4 regions of the Paenibacillus violae genome follow, and region 4 is predicted to be linked to each of the others. Evidence: predicted binding sites of a transcription regulator. Region 4 holds the regulator's gene; each other region holds the start of a gene.
The links. The regulator Rex, encoded in region 4, represses fermentation and respiration genes when NADH is low (regulators of the CRP and FNR family bind a similar motif). The targets are predictions, from matches to a motif close to TTGTGAAATATTTCACAA.
Positions count from the first base shown of each region.

Region 1 (5,491 bases), on a different contig from region 4:
CCATGCCCTGATCTTCATTGACGATGGCGATCTTCAAATTTTTCGTATTATCAGATACGCCCGCATAACCCGTCATCCAGATCAAGCTGAATAACAGTTGAAACATAATGGCTGTTATGATTCCTACTTTCGTCGTACCTTGCTTAAAAAATGCGCCTAATGCTTGTTTCAAAATTACCACTCCTATTTAAATTTAAACGATCATTTTAATTAAACGTTTGTTTAAATTATAGGGAGGAGTGCTTTGTCTGTCAATGAGGTTCTTTTTTATATTTATTATCTTCCTCGAATCCCACATTAACTCCATAATCAAAGTCTCCAGTGATCCCAGAAAACGACTAACTCCCCTTTAGTTGTGTTTCACGTGCTGAAGCATCTGCACAAAAATTTGCTCAATATGTTCATCATCCAAGGAGTAATATACGGTCTTTCCAACTTTACGGCGTTTAACAATTCTAAGATTTCGTAGATATCTTAGCTGATGTGATACCGCGGACTGGCCCATTCCTAAAATTTGTACAATATCCTGAACACATAACTCTTTATTCAATAAGGTATGAATGATTTTCAATCTGGTGGGATCCCCGAGTGCCTTGAATACTTCAGCTAACCCATTAACAGTGTGATCGTTTATTAATTGATCTTTTAAGACATCAATATTTGAAGTTCCGTTACAAGTGTCATCACATTGATCTTGTACGGTTTTAGGCAATATATCTTCCATAAACATTCTCACTTTCTGATGATAAAACTTACGATTTACACTCATTATAACAGAAATCTCTGCTTATTACCGCTGTATAGCCGTGAAACATGCAGTCTTATGTATATTGAGAAATTGGAAATACTATTGACCATTATCTCTTCATATTATTGCCATTTAAAACTTTTTCAAATATAATATCGCATGAATAATTGATCATGTGTTGTAGGAGGGGTTTAGATGTATAATCACAGTCACTCACATGATGAACAGGGACATAACCATCCTGATCATGAACACAGCCATCATGACCACAATCATGGGCATGGATTTGGGCATAGTCATGCACCAAATAACAAAAAGGGATTAGCTATTGCCCTCATTCTTACAAGTGGTATCATGTTCGTGGAGTTTTTCGGAGGGCTACTTACCAATAGTTTGGCTCTTCTTTCTGATTCAGGACATATGTTAAGTGATGCCGTGTCCTTGGCATTAAGCTTAGTTGCTATGTGGTTCGCAAACCGACCAGCTTCTCCGCGAAAATCGTTCGGTTATTACAGGTTTGAAATTTTGGCCGCGCTGTTCAATGGATTGGCCTTATTCATCATAGCTGTTTTTATTATTAAGGAAGCCATAGCACGGTTCTTTGATCCACCTACCGTTTCCAGTGGGTCTATGATATTAATTGCCTTAGTTGGACTCTTAGCGAATTTGTTGAGCGTTTGGGCTTTGATGAGACAAAGTGATGTGAAGGACAACATCAATGTTCGAAGTGCTTATTTACATGTAATTGGAGATGCTTTAGGATCAGTTGGCGCTATTCTTGCAGGATTACTAATGCTTTTCTTCGATTGGTACATCGCCGATCCTTTTATCAGTGTAATCGTCTCTATACTTATCCTTAAAAGCGCATGGGGGGTTATTCGCACTGCCATACACATACTAATGGAGGGTACACCTGTAACCATTGATACCGATCTAGTTAAAAAGACTCTAGAAAGCATTGACGGAGTTATTAACGTTCACGATATGCATGTATGGACAATTACTTCAGGTCTTGACTCTCTGAGTTGTCATATTTTAATTGTTGATTCAAAAGACAGTCAGATTATTTTACAGTCAGCCATTCATGAAATAGAAAAGAAATTTAAAATACAGCATACAACTTTTCAAATTGAAACTGCAAATATCCAACATGCTGAATGCAAAATATAAAATTATAGAAAATGAGTCGTTGTTTATTTATAAACAGCGACTCTTTTTCTTACGTATATTCTCAGGACTGTTTTGTTCTTATAAAGTTCATTTTCTCGTTATTAAAGTTGTAAAACTTTGTTCAAATCGTATTCACACATTATGTGAAAATAATCACATACTATAGAGTACACTAAGTCCATAACGAAATAAAATTTACCAGAGGGTGATACAACTTGGGCCAATTTCGAAAACATGAAAAGCAATTAATGTACCTCATGTTCAGTGTTGCTATTGTCATGTTGGTTTCATTTATTCGCAAGCTTTTTTAACCTTGATAAACGAAAAGGAGATGATTTTACATGCCTACCTACGATTCCGTGTTTTATAGCCGCTTACTAACAGAGACCACATTGGCGTTTCACATCATTTTCGCTACAATTGGCGTTGGTGTTCCAGTCATGATCATGTTGGCTGAGCTCGCTGGCATTAAACGCAAAGACCCCTACTACACATTATTAGCACGAAGATGGGCCAGGGGTTTCGTTATCACCGTTGCTATTGGCGTGGTTACCGGTACAGCAATCGGTCTTCAACTCAGTTTATTGTGGCCTACATTTATGCAAATTGCCGGACAGGCCATTGCGCTTCCACTATTCCTAGAAACCTTTGCTTTTTTCATTGAAGCTATATTCCTAGGTATTTACTTATATACATGGGAACGATTAAAACCCATGCATCATCTCCTTCTACTCGTGCCTGTTGTCATTGGCTCCTCCGCTTCAGCTTTTTTTATAACTACTGTAAATGCATTTATGAATACGCCTCAAGGATTCTCACTGAAAGACGGCTTAATTACTAATGTACAACCGATATTAGCTATGTTTAACCCTTCTATGCCAACCAAAGTAGCGCATGTGCTCTCCTCTGCTTACATGACAAGCGCATTTATCTTGGCAGCTATTGCAGCATACTCTCTTCTTAAGAAAAAAGGAGACATCTTATATGCTAAAAAGGCATTAAAATTGACTGTCACTGCCGGCCTTGTATTTGCTGTTTCTACAGCACTTATTGGTGATTTATCCGCGAAATTCCTAGCTCAAAATCAGCCTGAAAAACTTGCTGCAGCAGAGTGGCATTTCGAAACCACTGCCAATGCGCCGCTCATACTGGGTGGTATTTTAACTGATGGTAATGAAATTAAATATGCTTTAAAAATTCCATACGCACTTAGCATTTTAGCAGGAGGTACTCCAAAATCTGAAGTAAAAGGGCTTAATGAGATTCCCCCTGATCTTCGTCCTCCTCTATATGTTCATTACTTTTTCGATGCTATGGTTGGTATAGGTATGCTCGTGATTGTTGTTGCTATTGTTCATTTGTGGTACTCAAGAAAAAGATCCGTTAAACCTTATCCTAAATGGCTGTTAGCGATTATAGTTGTTTGCGGGCCCCTTTCCATGCTTGGTATTCAATGTGGATGGTTTTACGCTGAAGTTGGTCGTCAACCATGGATTTTACGTGGGTATTTAAAGGTTGCAGATGCTGCAACTACATCTCAAGACGTGGATATGATGCTAGTACTTTTTTGTTTACTTTATATCGTACTAGCACTAACCGCTGTCAAAGTGTTATCCAAACTCTTTGGAAAAAGTGATGTCTCAGACGAATTAATGGCTCTTGGCATTTTCGGGGGGAGGACAAAGAAATGAGTCTTGAAGTTATAGGAATAACGGTTTTATGGATTTTTTTATACGGATATTTAATCGTGGCATCCATTGACTTCGGTGCAGGTTTCTTCAGTTACTATTCTGTAATTACAATGAAACAGCATATCATTCATAAAATTATTGAGCGCTATCTTTCTCCTGTTTGGGAAGTAACGAATGTGTTTTTGGTTTTTTTCTACATCGGAATGGTTGGATTCTTCCCGGAAACAGCACGTTATTATGGTACCGCGCTTCTCGTTCCAGGCAGTATAGCAATCATATTACTTGCTATTCGAGGAGCATACTATGCCTTTAGCAATTACGGTTCGAAGGATAACAAATGGTATATGCTCATCTATGGAGCAACTGGCTTGCTCATTCCTGCAACTCTCTCTACGGTACTTACCATTTCAGAAGGTGGAATCATTATTGAGCAAAATGGGTTGATTCTGCTTAACTGGCAAAGCCTGCTTGGCAGCCCCTATACTTGGTCAGTCATTTTACTGTCGTTGGTCAGTGTGCTTTACATTTCTTCCATGTTTCTTTCGTATTATGCATACAGAGCAGAAGACAAGCCCGCATTTAAAATCTTACGTGGGTACGCCCTTTTTTGGAGTGGGCCAACGATCCTTGCAAGTTTTCTTGTTTTTTTCACGATCAATCAACAAAACCCGGAACATTTTAGCAACATGCTTTCCCATGGCTGGATGTTTGGAACATCATTCCTATGCTTCTTGATTGCAGTCTTTCTCCTTTGGAGCCAAAGGAATTTGGGTACATCATTCGTGTTTGTGTTACTTCAATTTGCTTTTGCCTTTTTTGGTTATGGCAAAGCCCATTTACCGTATATTTTATTTCCCTACATCTCCATCCATGAAAACTTCACAAATCAAACGATGGGGACTGCACTGGTTATCGCCTTTATCGCAGGAATCGTAATTCTAGTCCCATCACTCTTTTTACTAATGCGTTTATTCCTATTCGATGCTGATTATGTACAGGGCAAATTAATAAAGAAAGGAAGTTAAACTCATGGAAAACTTTCTAATTCAATACGCTGCGCCGGTTATTGTGCTGTTTTCGCTCGTATTTTTGCTTTTTTGGGTTACGAGAAGTAGTGATGTAATCGAATGAAATTGTCATTAAAAACTGTAGGTTAACTATAAAAATGGAACAGCGGTGGACCAAAACTGAAAAATAAAGTTCTAGACCACCGCTGTTTTTATTGAACTAACGTTCTAATGTTAGCTTAATTCAGCATTTGATGTTTCTGGCAAACTCTCCATCGTTATCTTGAACGCAGTGCTCCTAAAATAATGTGTTTATGTTGGTCAAAATTTGCTAGCTGAAAATCACCGAAATTATGTATCTAACGCTCATATGAACTAACATCCATCAGATGGTTTATGTCATTACGGGTGCCAGCCCCGCCGCCACAACTACCAATACGTCTTGAACCATCGCTTCCGCTGTGCGATTCTGGGGATCTCGACTCCACTGAACGGCAGACCCAAATATGCCCCAACTAGTGACGAGGGATGTTGCTTGTACAATCTCTAGCGAGACCTTGGATTCTGCCTCTTCACTCAACCATTCGAATAGGAGTCGATAAAGTTCTTTTTGCATCGCGATTTCAAACAGCGGTTCAAATTGACGGTCCTCTGAAGCCATGTACTGCCGAGTACGGGCAAGAAAATCAAAAACGGCTAGAAGGAGGGTTCGCAAACTACTCATATTCGATATTGAAGAATCCGGCAAAGCTTCTTTCAATTTCTTCTGAAATTTTTCCCTCATCCAACACTCAAGAAACGCAAATTTATCTTCGAAGTGCGCATAAAATGTGGCTCGATTCACAGTCGCCCGACCAGCAATGTCTTGAACTGAG
Region 1 covers NZ_JAWCUD010000017.1:75,191-80,681, reverse strand. The annotation lists gene RQP52_RS33350 (YhgE/Pip domain-containing protein) at 1-172, opposite strand, end outside; gene RQP52_RS33345 (ArsR/SmtB family transcription factor) at 350-724, opposite strand; gene RQP52_RS33340 (cation diffusion facilitator family transporter) at 944-1,918, shown strand; gene RQP52_RS33335 (cytochrome ubiquinol oxidase subunit I) at 2,260-3,609, shown strand; gene RQP52_RS33330 (cytochrome d ubiquinol oxidase subunit II) at 3,606-4,634, shown strand; gene cydS (cytochrome bd oxidase small subunit CydS) at 4,639-4,740, shown strand; gene RQP52_RS33325 (TetR/AcrR family transcriptional regulator) at 5,011-5,491, opposite strand, start outside.
Region 1: a site for Rex is predicted at 2,060-2,077, ahead of RQP52_RS33335 (cytochrome ubiquinol oxidase subunit I). Genes of this name have one in related genera too.

Region 2 (5,491 bases), 570 kb from region 4:
GACGTCATCCGGCATTCATTTCAAACTTTATTGTAAGCGGATACGAAAGTTAGAAAAAGGAAAAAAAGGATGTCCGGGCAGCCTCGAGAGGTTGGGGGCATCCTTTTTTTGCGACATTAATAAGCTAAAGCGGACAGACCGTTGATATGCGACAAGTAACGAATATTACTTGCTTCTTTCATCAAGGAAGCCGGTAAGCCTTTCAGCTGTGTGTTGTTACCGCCAATTGTTCCGATACCGTCTTTGCGGCCTAAGCTGCCAAGTGTTCCGGAGAATACAGGAACGAATTTGTCCATTGCTCCACCTTTGACTTGAACGGATAGGTTGTATCCAACGGTTTCACCCATTTGCCATGCAAGCTGTGCAGTAGGAGGGTATGGTCTTTCGCCACCTTCAGGGAATACAACCGCGCAGTCACCTGCAAGGAAGATATCCGAGTGGGAAGTGGATTGAAGCGTTGAAGTGACAGTCGCACGACCGCGATCTTCTGCGATTCCGCAGCTGCCGACAACCGGGTTACCTTTCACACCACCAGTCCAAATAATCGTATTCGATTCGATGGTTTGTCCACTTTTCAGTGATACCGTGTTTTTAGTAGCTTCGGTAATGGCAACGCCAGTCAAGAAAGTGACGCCACGTTTCTCAAGGCTTTCCACCGCTCGCTCGATCAGCACTTTAGGGAATACTGGCAGAATAGCAGGACCTGCTTCTACGCAATAGATGGAGACATCGCTGAAATCGATGCCTTTGCTGCGGCAAACTTCAGGCAGTTTATCCGCGAATTCGCCAACAAGCTCAACGCCTGTTAGACCGCCGCCACCAACAACGATTGTTGCGTCAGCTTTGTTGCCGGATGCTTTGTAAGCATCCAGACGCGCTTCAACGTGCTCGCGAATACGGTTCGCATCGGAAGCTGATTTGAGAACCATGCTGTTCTCTTCCAGTCCGGGAATGCCGAAGTAGTTCGTTTCGCTGCCAAGAGCAACGACCAGCGCATCGTAAGTATGTACTGCGCCACTAGTAGTAATGACTTTTTTATCATCCGGTTTAATTTCTTTGATCGTATCAACCACGATATTTACTTGTTTGTTGCCAAGTAATCTTTGCAAAGGAAGAGCAACGGCTTGCTCTTTAATCGTTCCGCCAGCAAGACGGTGTAATTCCGTAATAATTTGATGCGTAGGAAAACGGTTGATGATTGTTATGTTTGCTTCTGAAGCTGTCAGATGTTTGCGCGCTGTTAGTGCGGTCAAAAGGCCGCCATAACCGCCGCCAAGAATAAGTATTTGTTTAGCCATCGTTATCATCCCTAGTCCGTATTAGTTTTTACGTTCAGCAAGTACGTTCAAGAATGCTTGTGCAAAACGAAGTGTTTTCTGCACTTCTGGGTCTTTCAGCATTTTTAGTATTCCGAATAGACCGATTGTTGCTCCTGCATCAGCCTGCGAGCGTTCGCCAGCTTCAATAGCCGCGGATGCAATGTCTTTTGCCTTTTCTTGTACCGGTTTAACAAACTCGCCAATACCATGGGCAAAATCGTTGATCAATACTTTGTCTGTAGCTACACTTTGCGCAAAATCATAAGCTTTGGTTAACACAGTCACCATTTCTGCCAGTTTAGGCAGATTATCGACCAGAACAGTCAGAGATTGTTGCACCTCAGGCTTAAGCAATTGGTCGAGTACGTCTAACGATTTTGGTTCCGCAGCAGCCGTTGCTGCCACTTCTTGAACAGCAGATGTCTGTGACATATGAAAATCCTCCTTTGCGATGAAAAAAATCGGGTACTGTCGCAATGTGTACGGGTGAAACAATCGTTTCCCACATGGTTGTAACATTTTTCACATAAGAAAATGTCAAGCAACATCGCACAATTGGATATAAACCGTATTTAGGTATTGTACACCTAATGGACACAAAATTATAATTGAAAATATTTCAAATTTGTGAACATTAGCTGAAAATGGGGTACAAAACCTGTTAAAAGCCGTACAGGAAAACCAGGTGCATCCCGTCGAATACGACTTATGGTTCCTAGGCTTTGGTCCTATGGATCGGATGTCGTTTTTTGCTGATCTCGGAAGGATTCTTTAAGAAAAATATTGAAATACTACACAAGAACGCCACAAAAGCAGCAGTGGTAATCGTTTGTACATAGCACTTATCGGGGAAGGAGACATAAAACTTGAATGTGTTTATTATTATTCTGATCTTATTGGTTCTAATTGGAGTATCCAATGTCGTGAACCGCTTTGTACCGTTTATCCCCATACCATTGATTCAAATTGCCTTGGGGGCCGTTCTGGTGATTGTACCGTTAGGTATTCACCTGGAACTGGAACCGGGATTGTTCTTTCTGCTGTTCATTGCTCCGTTGTTATATCACGATGGCAAGCATACACCGAGAGACGAGCTGTGGAAATTGCGCGCGCCGATCCTGCTTCTCGCCGTGGGTCTCGTTTTCATAACGGTATGTGTTGTGGGCTATGTTGTCCACTGGTTGATTCCTTCCATCCCTTTGGCCGCGGCATTCGGATTAGCCGCGATTCTCTCGCCTACGGATGCCGTAGCCGTCAGTGCCTTAGCCGGTCGTATTCATTTGCCTAAAAGCTTGATGCGGCTCCTTGAAGGAGAAGCCTTAATGAACGATGCGTCCGGCCTCGTCGCCTTCAAGTTCGCTATTGCCGCGGCGGTCACCGGTGTGTTTTCGTTCCCCAAAGCAAGTCTAAGCTTTATCGTCATCTCCATTGGAGGCCTGGTGATTGGAGCGCTAGTCGCCTTTTTAATTATTGGCATTCGCCAGCTGCTGCGCCGTGCAGGACTTGAGGATGAGACGATGCATATGCTGCTGCAAATATTGACGCCTTTTATGCTCTATTTAATCGCCGAGGAGTTAGGCGTATCGGGTATTTTGGCGGCGGTAGCAGGTGGACTCGTACATGCGATCGAGAATGAGCGATTGGCCTTTACGATGCCGAATCTTCGAAATGTTTCTAATTCAACATGGTCAGTCATTTTGTTTGTTCTGAATGGATTGGTTTTTGTTCTTCTGGGCTTGCAAATCCCGGGTGTATCCAGGACGATTCTCAAAGATCCTCATTTCGATAATTTCAAAGTGATCGGTTATGCCCTTCTCATCTTTGTTTTACTCTTGGTCCTGCGTTTTGTTTGGACGTTTATTTTTGCAAGAGGGGGGCGCTGGTTCGGAAATACGAATCAAGAGGTACCTAGCTTGCGTATGTTATCGTTAACGGCGATTTCGGGAGTACGTGGAGCGATCACACTGGCAGGTGCTTTCTCCATACCGCTTATTTTGCAAAATGGCGCTCCGTTTCCGCAAAGGGACCTTATCATCTTTCTTGCCTCTTCCATTATTTTGTTCTCTCTTCTGACCGCAAGCATTGTGCTCCCGCTGATCGCTAAGAAGAAAAATACGGACGGCGATGCGGAACAGGAAAGAATGGAGCGTGAGTGGCAGCTGGAGGTTATGGCTGCAGCCGTTCGAGCTCTTCAGAACACTAGCAACGAGAAGAATGAGGTTGTTGTAGGTACGGTAATTGGCGATTACAAATTAATGATGCAGCAGCTTGGTCAAAAGGACGGTAACTTGAAACGTCTGCCGCGATTCCAACAAGAAGAAGCCGAGATGCGGCTGCTGGCTCTGGATATTGAACGCAAGGTTGTGCATGAGCGTCTGGAAAACGGACAAGTGAGCCGTGAGCAGGCTAATTATTATTTAAACATGCTGGAACAAGTAGAAATAATTTTGGCCAATAAACTCGACTTAGGTAAAGTGCTAGTCAAGAACATCTGGCGCCGCTTGAAACTTCTATTTACGTTCTTGACGCGGCCGCGCCTTGCTTCTAATATTGTAGAGCCTGATTTGGCAGAGATTCGGACATTGAAAATGCAATGCAGCCAAGCTGTCGTTGAAGAATTCTCCAAACGCTGCGCCTACCAAAGCGATGATGCAACAGAGGGCGTGCTGGACTACTACCAGCAAATGGTGGACAGACTGCGCAGGTTCGCGTTCGGCTCAAGGCGCAAAGATTCTTCCTTCATCGACAGCCGGCGTGAGCTGCATTGGATCGCTATACAGGCGGAGCGCGATGCCGTGCAATGGTTCTATGAGCGGGGCGACATCACACGCGATATGGCCTCCTTGCTTCGACGAATCATTCGGAACAGAGAAGCATCGCTCTATGAGCTTGAAGGAATTGGCTAATTTCAGTGATTTTATTTTTACTTTTTGAATGAAAATAGGTTATTATGTTAAATGAGATAAAAACAGAAAGTGGGAACAAACGTGGGCCGTAAGTGGAATAACATTAAAGAAAAGAAAGCCTCAAAAGACGCTAACACAAGTAGAATTTATGCGAAATTCGGACTTGAAATTTATGTAGCTGCACGCAAGGGCGAACCGGATCCTGAAGCGAATCGTGCATTGAAAGTTGTTCTAGAACGGGCCAAAACGTACAATGTACCGAAAGCGATTATCGATCGCGCTATTGATAAAGCAAAAGGCAGCTCAGATGAAATTTATGAAGAGCTTCGTTATGAAGGCTTTGGGCCAAATGGGTCGATGATCATTGTCGACGCACTCACAAATAACGTGAACCGCACGGCGCCAGCGGTTCGTTCGGCTTTTAATAAAAATGGCGGGAATATGGGTGTAAGCGGCTCTGTCGCCTATATGTTTGATGCGACAGCGGTTATCGGCTTAGAAGGCAAAAGCATGGATGAAGTCATGGAAGTTTTGCTTGAGGCGGATGTTGACGTTCGCGACATCGTGGAAGAAGATGAAATGGTTATGGTCTATGCAGACCCAGAGCAGTTCCACGCTGTTCAAGAAGCTTTCAAACAAGCTGGCATTAGCGAGTTCGCGATTGCTGAGTTGACGATGCTGGCTCAAAATAACGTCACTTTGTCGGATGAAGGACAAGTCCAATTCGATAAATTGATCGAAGCTTTAGAAGATTTGGAAGATGTACAGCAGGTTTATCATAACGTGGAATAATTCATATAGGATTAGTTTAAAAGACCCGCGCGACGCGCGCGGGTCTTTTTTTGCACCCCAATTTCATAATATTGCGATGTTCTCCCAATATGGGTGCATGGTGCAAACATGGATGACGTATACATGACTCGCAAACTAGACATATGCTTAACCCGAAAGAATACGCATAGAATATGGACATCCATATCAACGGTTCTACCAGGAGGGGAAAAAGTGTCTAAACATCCGGAAAGATGGAGTTTGCTAGATCATGGTATCCAATGGAACATACCTCAAGACCACGTAGACGCTCACGAAGATCATCTTGAAATGAGCGGCAAGAAAGTGTCCGTTATTGTCAGCTACGGTGTCAACCAAGAAGGAAAGCTGATTCTGTCCCGCAAAGTCGTCTGGCCTACCCTTAGGACGATTCCAAATGATACGCACGGCAGCTTGATCCATGATTTTGAGCTGGCCTCGATGCCGACTCTATGG
Region 2 covers NZ_JAWCUD010000001.1:1,222,924-1,228,414, forward strand. The annotation lists gene RQP52_RS05520 (CBS domain-containing protein) at 1-36, shown strand, start outside; gene RQP52_RS05525 (NAD(P)/FAD-dependent oxidoreductase) at 117-1,298, opposite strand; gene RQP52_RS05530 (DUF1641 domain-containing protein) at 1,320-1,751, opposite strand; gene RQP52_RS05535 (Na+/H+ antiporter) at 2,192-4,225, shown strand; gene RQP52_RS05540 (YebC/PmpR family DNA-binding transcriptional regulator) at 4,307-5,017, shown strand; gene RQP52_RS05545 (glucosidase family protein) at 5,231-5,491, shown strand, end outside.
Region 2: a site for Rex is predicted at 1,830-1,847, ahead of RQP52_RS05530 (DUF1641 domain-containing protein). Genes of this name have one in related genera too.

Region 3 (5,491 bases), on a different contig from region 4:
ATCGCTTTGGTACCTTCTTCATCCACAAATTTCCCGCCAGAGAAAACGTCAACACCAGACACTTTCAGCTTCGTATAAAGAACCGAGCCTTCATAAGGACCTGTTTCCACGCCTGCCAAATGCTTCGCTAACACAGCACCTTGCTCGTAGAGCGGCGCAACCAGCCCGTAAGCAACGCCACGATGCATCGCACATTCTCCAACCGCATACACATTAGGAACACTTGTTTGCATGTAATCATTTACAATAATACCGGGATTGCATGCTACGCCAGAATTTTTGGCAAGTTCTACATTGGGCCGAATTCCCACCGCCATGACGACCAGATCCGCATCTGTCATTGTGCCGTCTTTGAATTTCAAACCGGTAACCCGTTTATGACCGACGATTTCTGCTGACTGCTTCGCTAGCAAGAAATTAATACCTTGTTCCTCCAGAGCTGCTTGCAGCATTTTGGACGCTGTGCGATCCAGCTGACGATCCATGATTGCGTCTGAGATATGAACGACATCCACTTTCATTCCTAAGTTGAGGAAACCTCTGGCGGCTTCCAATCCGAGCAAACCCCCGCCGATGACAACCGCCTTTTTATACTTTTTCGCGGATTCCATCATGATTTCACAATCACGGATCGTCCGGTAGGCCATGACCCCTTCTTTATCTGCACCAGGCATTGGAATCATAAAAGGATTGGACCCTGTTGCCAAAATCAATTTATCGTAAGGAACCGTTACACCTTTATCGCTCGTGACAGTTTGAGCTGATGTATTGATTGCCGTCACGGTTTGGTTTGTATAGAGCGTTATATGGTTATTTCTGTACCATTCATAAGGATGGATAACAATATCCTCAACATTGGACTCCCCCGAAAGGACATAGGACAGCAAAATCCGATTATAATTCGGATGAGGCTCACTCCCAAAAATAGTTACCTCATATTTATCCGGAGCAAGTTTAAGCAAATGTTCAACGGCATTAACACCGGCCATTCCATTTCCGACTAAAACCAACTTTTCTTTTTGAGTCATGGTCTCATCTTCCTCTCTACTGTCTCTATCTCTATCTCTATGGAGCTTAAGCGTGCACGCTATCAATCGCTGTTGGAGCAACTTTCACTTTGCCGCCGTCGCCAATCCAGCTGCGCTTCCATTGTCCTTGCACAGAGGCAATCAAAATAACGCAGCACACAGCGATTGCACTCAAAATAAGGAAACCTGGCGTGAAAGAACCTGTTGCCAATTTCACATTTCCTAGAATCTTAGGCAGGAAATATCCGCCCAAGCCGCCGGCAGCGCCGACAATTCCCGTGACCACGCCGATCTCCGACTTGAAGCGTTGAGGCACAAGCTGGAAGACCGAACCGTTCCCCATGCCAAACGCCATCATAGCGATGAATAACAAGACCGTTGTAACCGATAGCGCTGGAAGTGTTGAAATCCCTGCCATCATTAATGCGACAACCCCATACAATCCCATCAGCATCCGGATGCCGCCTATTTTATCGGCTAACCAACCTCCTACAGGTCGGAAGAAACTGCCCCCGATTACGCATACGGTTGTAAAATCAGCCGCACGGACCGGTGAAAGACCATATTGTGTATTAAAGAAGATGGTTAAGTACGTGGACATGCCAACGAAACCGCCGAACGTTACGCTATATAAAATACAGAACAACCAAGAATCCTTCTGTTTCAAAACTCTGCCATACTCAGCAACCGTTTTGGGTGCTGGTTTATTCGGGCTGTCTTTAGCCAAAATGCTGAAAACAACCAACGTGATCGCAATCGGAATCATCGCAATACCGAAAACAACATGCCAGTCGCCATAATGCTGAGCAATCCGGTTAGCGAAAAGCGTAGCGAAGATCGTCCCGCTGTTCCCTGCTCCGGCGATCCCCATCGCCAAGCCTTGATATTGCGGTGGATACCAGGAACTGGCTAACGGCAGTGCGGCTGCAAAACTCGCTCCGGCAATACCGAGCATCAACGCTACGAAGTACATATCGCCCATAGTGTCAGCAAACTGCCAGCCCCAGAATAATGGAATTAAGGTTAGCGTTAGTCCGATTTGTCCCGTAAGCTTAGGACCGATCTTATCGGTCAGTACGCCCAACACCAGTCGAAGTACCGCTCCACCTAATGTAGGCAAGGCAACAAGGTTTGCTTTTTCAGCAGCGTTCAAGTGGAAATCATTCGCGAGCACGACCGCCAGCGGCCCTAAAATCACCCATACCATAAAGCTCATGTCAAAATACAAGAATGAACTGAATAAAGAGCCTTTGTGTCCCACTTGCAAAAAACTTTTCCGATCAACCATGATCTTCCCTCTCCTTTTGTGAGGCTTTTCGCCTTCTTCTTTTTTCCCTATCCTGTTTTCTCCCTGTCTGCACACCCATGGACAGAAAAGGCCGACAAACATACCCCTACTCACATCGGGATGTTTGTCGGCCTCTTTGCCACTGCTGCCACATCTTCGTGCACAGCATGTTTCGTCGTATTTTGAAAAGTAAACATAAAAAGCCTATCCGGTTACGTATTTGTAAGGGGATAGGCGCCATTGCCTGCGTTAGGGGCACACCATTGTGCCGATTTCTAACTTGATTATAGTACGGCTTCACACCTATGTCAATAAACGTAACATAAAAATATTTAGACATTCCATTCCACCTATTATATCGACAAAAATCAAATTCATATGCTATAGTAATGCCGTATAAACATTCATACAACGAAGAAACCTCACATAAAGTTACCATGGAATAAAAAGCTTACAACGATGGAGGTATTCAAATGTTGCAATCATTTATACTGATCGACGAGTTGAAGCAAACTCGCTCAGCTACCTCCTCGCCATCCACAAACGAGATGAGCTATTCTAATCGTGCACAAGCATCCCTGCCTGACGAGGTATTGAAGGACTTGGGCTTTCGCGTCTACACAGCATCTACTGGTAAAGAAATTTCCTTCATCATTCCTAAAGTTGATGCTGTTCTATTAAGCGTAAGCCCCGATCAAGTGGAGACTTGGCGCAAACGCGTATTGGCTGAGCGCAGCCTCCCCCTCTTCTGGTGGTGTGATTCGCACACTTTTCCTTCTAATGAATGCAGAATGGATGCAGGTATAGATGGTTTAATCGGTTCAACGATGAGTCCTCTTGAAATTCACTGCGCTCTGCTACTAGGTGTGAATCACTACTTTCATCGAACCGAATGGCAGCAGGAGCGTGAGCAGCTCCTCTCCAAGCTGGAGGAGCGCAAATGGGTCGATCAAGCCAAGCGGATCTTATGCGAGATTAAAGGGATTTCCGAAGCGGAAGCCTACGACTTTTTGCGCAAACAAGCCATGAATGAGCGTAAACGTATGGTAGATGTCGCTACCTCCATCGTCAAGGTGTACCAAATACTACGAGATCAGAATCAAGGAGGCCGCAAACGATGATATCTTTACTAAAAGAAGTAGGACGCGGAAAGCGCGGAGCAAGAGATCTTTCGTATGAAGAGGCTTCCCAAGCAGCAGAACTTATGTTAACCGGTGGTGCTACTCAGGCTCAAATGGGCGCATTTCTTGTAGCTGAGCGTATTAAAATGGAATCACCTGATGAGATTAAAGCCTTCATTCACGCGCTGCGCAAACGTATCTTTTCTTATCCGATACCTGGCAGCATGGACTGTGCAGGACCTTACGACGGCCGCACCCGCACGTTCATTGCGACCTTGCCGACCGCATTTGTGCTTGCAGCTTGCGGTCTCCCGACTACACTGCACGGCAGCCCGAGCATGCCGCCCAAATGGGGCATCACGCTGACTGACGTGCTGGATGCACTTGGCGTACCGGCGCTAACTTCGTCGCGCGAGGCGCTGGTATCCGCAGCGGCGCGAACAGGCTTCCTATTCGCGCCTACTGAAAGCTGGTGCGCACCGCTTGGCGAGCTGCGCGAACTCCGCAAGGAGCTCGGCTTGCGAACTGTGTTTAACACCGCCGAGAAGCTGCTTCGTTTCACGGAAGCCCCGTTCATGGCCGTCGGTGTGTTTCATGGTACGGTTTTCGAGAAAATGACGAATTTGCTCATCGAACTGGGGATCACCAGCGGAATCGTTGTGCAAGGCATGGAAGGCTCGGAAGATCTATCCATCGAAAAACGTACGAGGACCTATGTGATTCAAAATGGCTCCAGTGAATTATTCATTGTAGATCCTGAAATCTATGAATTAATGGTTGAAGTGCCTGAAGTTGAATGGACGGCGCAGCTGCAAGGTGAAACGGCGATGGCCGTTTTGCGCGGAGAAGCTGAACTTCCTTACTTGAACATGGTGCTGCTGAACAGCGCTGTTCGCCTCTGGGTTTCCCAGAAGGCCGGCTCCATCGAAGAAGGAATCTACATGGCCCGTCATGCGATCGAGCAAGGAAAAGCACTTCAGACCTACACCGAGTGGACGGAAGCGATTAAGCCGGTATCTGCAACTTAATAAATGGTTATTTGCCCTCCGCAGAAATTTTCTGCGGAGTTTTTTTGTTAAGCCATGACCGTTAAGGCGCTAAGTTAGCCAGTATGCATGCAACAAAAAGCCCCTGCCCTTCATTCAGGCAGAGGCTGTCAGACCACTATTTATTTTCCAATAAACTGCTGGGTGAACATTTTACCGCACGGTCCTCCGGTAACAATACCGATGCCAATGTGCGTGTAATCTTTGCTTAGAATATTTGCTTTGTGACCAGGCGAATTCATCAGCGCCTCATGCGCGGCTTGCACTGTTTGATTGCATGCGATGTTTTCCCCTGCCGCGTTATAGGTAATACCGAATTTCTCCATCATATCAAAAGGCGAACCATATGTCGGTGAATCGTGAGAGAAATATTTGTTTTCGACCATATCCTGGCTTTTGAGTCTTGCTGTCTTGGTCAGTTCAGGATCGACGACTAGGGCAGCTAATCCCACAGCAGCTCGCTCTTTGTTCACCAAATCCAACATTTGCTGTTCCTCTGCCGTCAGATCCGTACTCGGAGGAGCTTGGGGTGCCGGTGCCGGCGTTGGCTCAGGCTGAGACGGTGGCGGTTCGGAAGGCGGCGGGGTTGGGGTTGGGGTTGGCGGCGTCTGCTTCTTGGGAATTTTTAAATTCCCATAAGCCCATAGGATGGACTGCAGGGTTTGATCATCAACGTTACCGGTAACCGGAAGGCCGTAACGGCTTTGAAACGCTTTAACACCAGATTGTGTTTGATTACCATAGTAGCCTGTGATGGGCCCGCTATAGTAACCCAGAGATTTCAGCATCCCTTGAACCGCATAAACATCCGGCCCCTTGGCCCCTTTTCCATAGGCAAAAGCGGTCGTTGAGGTAGAGCAGAACAAAGCGATACAGATTAGTATGATCCAGACATGCTTTTTCTTGCCATGAAACATGCGTTTACGTTCACTCCCTGTCGTCGTCAGTATCATTCGCCCGACATGGGCGACTGCCCTTAGAGTGACCTATTTTTTGGATTTTATCCGT
Region 3 covers NZ_JAWCUD010000007.1:281,035-286,525, forward strand. The annotation lists gene nirB (nitrite reductase large subunit NirB) at 1-1,028, opposite strand, end outside; gene RQP52_RS20960 (nitrate/nitrite transporter) at 1,075-2,316, opposite strand; gene RQP52_RS20965 (ANTAR domain-containing response regulator) at 2,790-3,437, shown strand; gene RQP52_RS20970 (anthranilate phosphoribosyltransferase) at 3,434-4,465, shown strand; gene RQP52_RS20975 (peptidoglycan-binding protein) at 4,606-5,436, opposite strand.
Region 3: a site for Rex is predicted at 2,333-2,350, ahead of RQP52_RS20960 (nitrate/nitrite transporter). Genes of this name have one in related genera too.

Region 4 (5,491 bases):
GAATAAACGACATGTGATACGAAATCTGTTTTTGGCAGGAAATGAGGTTGATCCAAATCCAGCGCGATAAAGTCCGCTTTCATACCCGGCTGCAGTAATCCCACGTTATCCAACCAAATGGATTCCGCTCCCATCTTCGTGCCTAGCAGCAGCGCTTCAGCAGCGGGTACAGCTAGCGGATCACCAGAAACGCCTTTGTGAATCAGCGCGGCAAGTCTCATTTCTTCAAACATATCCAAGTTGTTATTTGACGCTGCACCGTCCGTACCAAGTGAAACCTTCACTCCGGCGCGAAGCAATTCAGGCACACGCGCTACGCCGGAAGCAAGCTTCAGGTTGCTTCCCGGATTGTGAGAAACGCGAACATCATATTGTCTGAGAACATTTATTTCTTCATCCGTTAAATGGACTCCATGCGCTACAAGCGTTGGTCGGCTGAATACACCGATCTTCTCCAGATGTGCAACAGGACGCAGTCCGTATTGATCTACATTTCCTTGTACCTCACGGCTTGTTTCCGACATATGCGTATGGATCGGTAAATTCAAATCGTGGGCAACTTGAACAATTCTTTCAATATAATCCGGAGGACATGTGTAAGGCGCATGAGGAGACATCATTGTCGTGATACGTCCATTTGCAGCCCCATGCCATGTTTTTGCAAACTCAGTGGCTTCCTGCAGCTTAGCCGTCTGTACATCAACCGGGCACAGTCCAATCACACCGCGGGCAAGAACGCCGCGCATCCCTGAAGTCTCAACAGCCTTCGCCACTTCATTCATATGGTCGTACATATCTACAAAAGTCGTAGTCCCGCCCTTCATCATTTCCAAAATGGACAGACTAGTCCCCCATTTCACATCTTGAGCGGTAAATTTCGCTTCCATCGGCCACATTTTCTCTTCCAACCAGATTTGCAGGGCTAAATCGTCACCGTAACCTCTAAGCAGCGACATCGCGGCATGACCATGCGTATTGACTAAGCCTGGCATGTACAATTTATTCGTACCGTCGATGATTTCATCGTAGTTTTCCTTGGGTTCAGGAGTTTGTTCACCAATATATGTAATCAGATCGCCTTCTATAACCATGCAGCCTTTGATTGATGATTTTCCTTCAATAGTAGAAATAAAATGACCGTTCATAATTAATGTTTTTTTCATACTAAAAAACCCTCTCTATGCTCATTCTAAGTTAAACACCGCTTTATAAACTTTACATCTTAAGGCTTGTAAAATCAAGGAAGTGTACAATGTTAAGAAAATGTAAAATGTCACGGAATTTTCGTTGCTTTCGGTGCAATTATTATGATATTTTTAATTTTGTGAGTTTTTTCAACAAGTTGGTCTGTTTATCTTATAAATTCGATCAAAATCTTGTACATATAGTAAATACTAGGAGGCATTTATGACCACGTTATTCACAAAAAAGAACGAAGTCGATTTCTTGCAATTGCTCATCCGCGCTGCAGAAAACGCACTGCAAACTGCACAGCTGTTCCGCACAGCCATGATGGGTGACAAATCCCCTATAGACTACGTTCAGTCCATTCACGATCTAGAACATGCTGGAGACTCCATCACTCACGAAATTTTCAAAGGACTCAATAAAGTGTTCATTACACCGATCGATCGTGAGGACATCATGGTTCTTGCCTCCAAAGTGGATGATGTCACGGATGGTATTGAAGCTACAATCGCTCGTTTTGACTATTTGAACGTCTCGCATACGGATTCATATATGAAAGACTTCTCGGCTGTCATCGTGGATTCCTGCCAACACATGCTTGATGCATTCAAATTGCTTGCGAAGAAAAAATATATGCAAATCCCTGAACATACCGTTGCCATTAACTCCCTTGAGAATGACGGTGATCGCTTGATGCGTGAAGGGATTCGTCAAATTTTCATCACACGCAAAGATGTATACGAAGACTTTAAACTAAAAGAAATCTACGAGCGCTTGGAAGAAACAACGGACGCTTGTGAAGACGTAGCCAATATCCTAGATAGCGTAGTACTTCGTTATTCATAAACTTTAACCGGTCTATGTGTACGAAGATAGTTTTCCGAATGGAAAACTCTTAGGAGGAAATCATGTTAACTTATTTGATCGTAATTGTTGTACTAGCCTTGCTTTTTGATTTCATCAATGGATTTCACGATACAGCCAATGCGATTGCCACATCTATTTCTACGCGCGCACTCAGTCCGCGGGTAGCTATTGCCATGGCAGCGACGCTTAACTTTGTTGGAGCAATGGTATCCTCCAAAGTGGCCAAAACGGTCGGAGGCAGTATAGCTAATCCTGCTCAAATTGCCAATGGCGTTGAAATCGTAATCGCAGCCCTGCTCGCGGCGATTATATGGAACCTTCTGACATGGTATCTTGCGATTCCATCCTCTTCTTCTCACACCCTGCTCGGAGCCCTTGCCGGTGCGGTTATCGCTGGAGCTGGCGTGCATTCTGTCAATTGGAGCGGTTTTACGCAGATCATTATCATTTTGATCCTTTCACCGATCATTGCCTTCGCCCTAGGTTACGTTATCATGCTTTTGATCAAGTACATCGTCATCTGGTCCGGAAATACGTCCAGATCCAAACTCAATCGTATCTTCAGGACATTGCAAATTATTTCTGCCGGGTTGCTCTCCTACTCACATGGCGGTAACGATGCACAAAAAGCGATGGGTATTATCGTATTTGGTCTAGTCGCAGCCGATGTTCAAACGACGCTGGACGTCCCGCTTTGGGTAAAAATCTCAGCAGCATTGGCCATGGGGTTAGGAACTTCGATCGGTGGATGGAAAATTATTAAAACCGTATCTGGGAAAATTGTAAAAATCGAACCGATTAACGGATTCGCATCCGATCTTACATCGTCACTCGTCATTCAATTCTCCACCCATATCGGAAAACCATTATCCACAACACATGTTATTTCCTCCGCTATTATTGGGACAGGCAGTGTCATGCGCTTCCATGAAGTTCAGTGGGGAACCGTCAGTCGCATGTTGATTACTTGGGTCATTACCATCCCGATCAGCATTGCACTCGCGTACTCCATTTACTTCCTTATCTTCAGACTGATCTTCTAAATAAAGAAAAACCGTCAGGGAATCCTGACGGTTTCTTTTTTTAATCTAAATAATACGCCAAGCTTTGCAGCTCCGTTGTGAAATCCGCATAATGCACGCGAACTTCCGGGGGAACCTTAATAATGACCGGTGCAAAATTCAGAATAGCTTCAATGCCGCAATCCACAAATTGATTGGCCACATTTTGAGCTTCACTCGCTGGCACAGTTATAATCCCGATTCGCACGCCTAGCTCCGATAGAACAGCCTTCATTTCCCCCATCGGTTGAACCGTCAAATTATTAATCGTCTCCCCGGTTTTAGAGGGCATCGCATCAAAAACTGCGACAATTTTCATATCATTCCGTAGATAAGTATTATAATTGCATAATGCGCGGCCCAGATTCCCCGCTCCAACAAGAGCTACCTGGATATGTCGGTCCAGCTTGAGTATTTGCCTAATTTTCTCGATCAAATAAGCAATATCATATCCGATGCCTTTTTTGCCAAACTCACCGAAATAGGCCAAATCTTTACGAATCTGGGCCGGATTCAGATCAAGTTTTTGACCCAAATCCTGCGAAGATACCGTTGCGACATTTTTCATAGCAAGCTCGTTCAGGAACCGTAGATAGATGGGCAGCCTGCGAACAACAGCTTCCGATATTTTTTGTGATTTCATTTCTACGCCTCCCCCATCCACTGCTCAATCCTTGGTAACATTTGTTCCGTTGTCATATGCTCAATTTTGGGTCCAGGCAGTGAGTAGAGGAAGTGCTTGCCATAAAAGGTTTCGATGACACGCGTATCGTAGATGATCACAATTCCTTTATCAGATGCGCGTCTAACTAACCGGCCGAAGCCTTGTTTAAATCGAATGACCGCCTGTGGCACAGAAAATTTCATAAACGGGTTCTCGTTCCGTTTCTTAATATTTTCGCATTTGGCCTCAACGAGCGGATGATTCGGAGGTTGGAACGGCAGCCGGATAATGGCCAAACAGCTTAGCGCATCCCCAGGAATATCTACTCCTTCCCAAAATGAACTGGTGCCAAGCAGCACACACATCTTGTTATCCTGGAACATACGGGTTAATTTACTACGATTGCCGCTGTCTACCCCTTGGCCAAGCACAGTAATGCCATATGCCTTCAAATAATCTTTCATCCCGGCATAAATCTGTTTGAGCATCCGATTGGATGTGAACAAGATCAGCATTCGACCTTTGGTCACGATAGCGACTTCACTTAGCGATTCAATGAGCGAAGCAATGAAAACGGGATCCCCAGCTCCCTTAATCGTAGGAAAATCTCTTGGAATAACAACCAAAGCTTGCTCACGATAGTTAAAAGGAGAAGGCAGTTGAACCGTTTTGAGCTTACCGCTCTCTTCATCCTGCGGAATCATCAGCCCCAATTGATCAGCGGAGTATTGAAAGGATTTATTCACGGACAAAGTTGCCGAGGTCATAATGATACTTTCTTTTGTCTCAAAGAAATGCTGCTGGAGCAAGCCGCTGACGTCCGTCGGCACAGAGATCAACTGAAGTGACTTCGCCCTGGCATACGTCCCTGCTTCCATCCAATATACATAACCATCATCCGCCATTTTCATAAAGAAATGGAGGGCATCACGATGCTCATAGAGCTCTTTCACGGTGCCGTTAAGATCTGTCACTAAACCTTGGACCCCGAAGACGTCCTGATGTTCCTTCACATCGCTTAACAATTTATCAAGCGTGCGAAGCAAATCATTCGCGTTCAGATAGATATTGTCCTCCATTGCCATCAGCTCGTGCCAATTAGCCGGCAAAGTCTCCGGCTTCATGCGCAGGACATACGTGGAATTCTCCGTTTGCGACGGATCGCTTTTGGACGACAGCAGCTCATACAGTGATTCGCTCAGCCGATCCCAATCCTCTTTGATTTGCACGATTTTTGGGAAAAGACCATCAATCGTATGACTCCATGCCGCTGCCCTTTCTTGCTGCTCATCCGATTTCTGCAGTCTAAACCGCAGCATCGGCAGGTGGCCGCTCCGATTATCTTTGTAAAGCCAGGTCAATGAATGATACATCGCTGAGGAATGCAGCTCGATACCGAGATGTTTACTCGCCACTTCTTCGAAATGATGCGCCTCATCAATTACAAGGTGCTTGTAAGCCGGTAGGAGGCGGTTCTCCGCCTTCATATCGGTAAACAGGAGGGAATGGTTCGTGATGATCACATCAGCCGTGTTGGCGTCATTCCGCGCGCGATGATAGAAGCATTTTTTGTACCAAGGGCACATCCGGTTCAAACACGAGTCTGTATCGCTGGCAACCGAATACCAGAATTGTGCGCCTTTATTCCCAAAGTGGATTTCCTCTTCATCCCCGTGTTCCGTTTCACTCAGCCAAACGACCATTTGTGCCG
Region 4 covers NZ_JAWCUD010000001.1:656,620-662,110, reverse strand. The annotation lists gene RQP52_RS02860 (amidohydrolase) at 1-1,163, opposite strand, end outside; gene RQP52_RS02855 (DUF47 domain-containing protein) at 1,408-2,034, shown strand; gene RQP52_RS02850 (inorganic phosphate transporter) at 2,097-3,098, shown strand; gene RQP52_RS02845 (redox-sensing transcriptional repressor Rex) at 3,139-3,759, opposite strand; gene dinG (ATP-dependent DNA helicase DinG) at 3,762-5,491, opposite strand, start outside.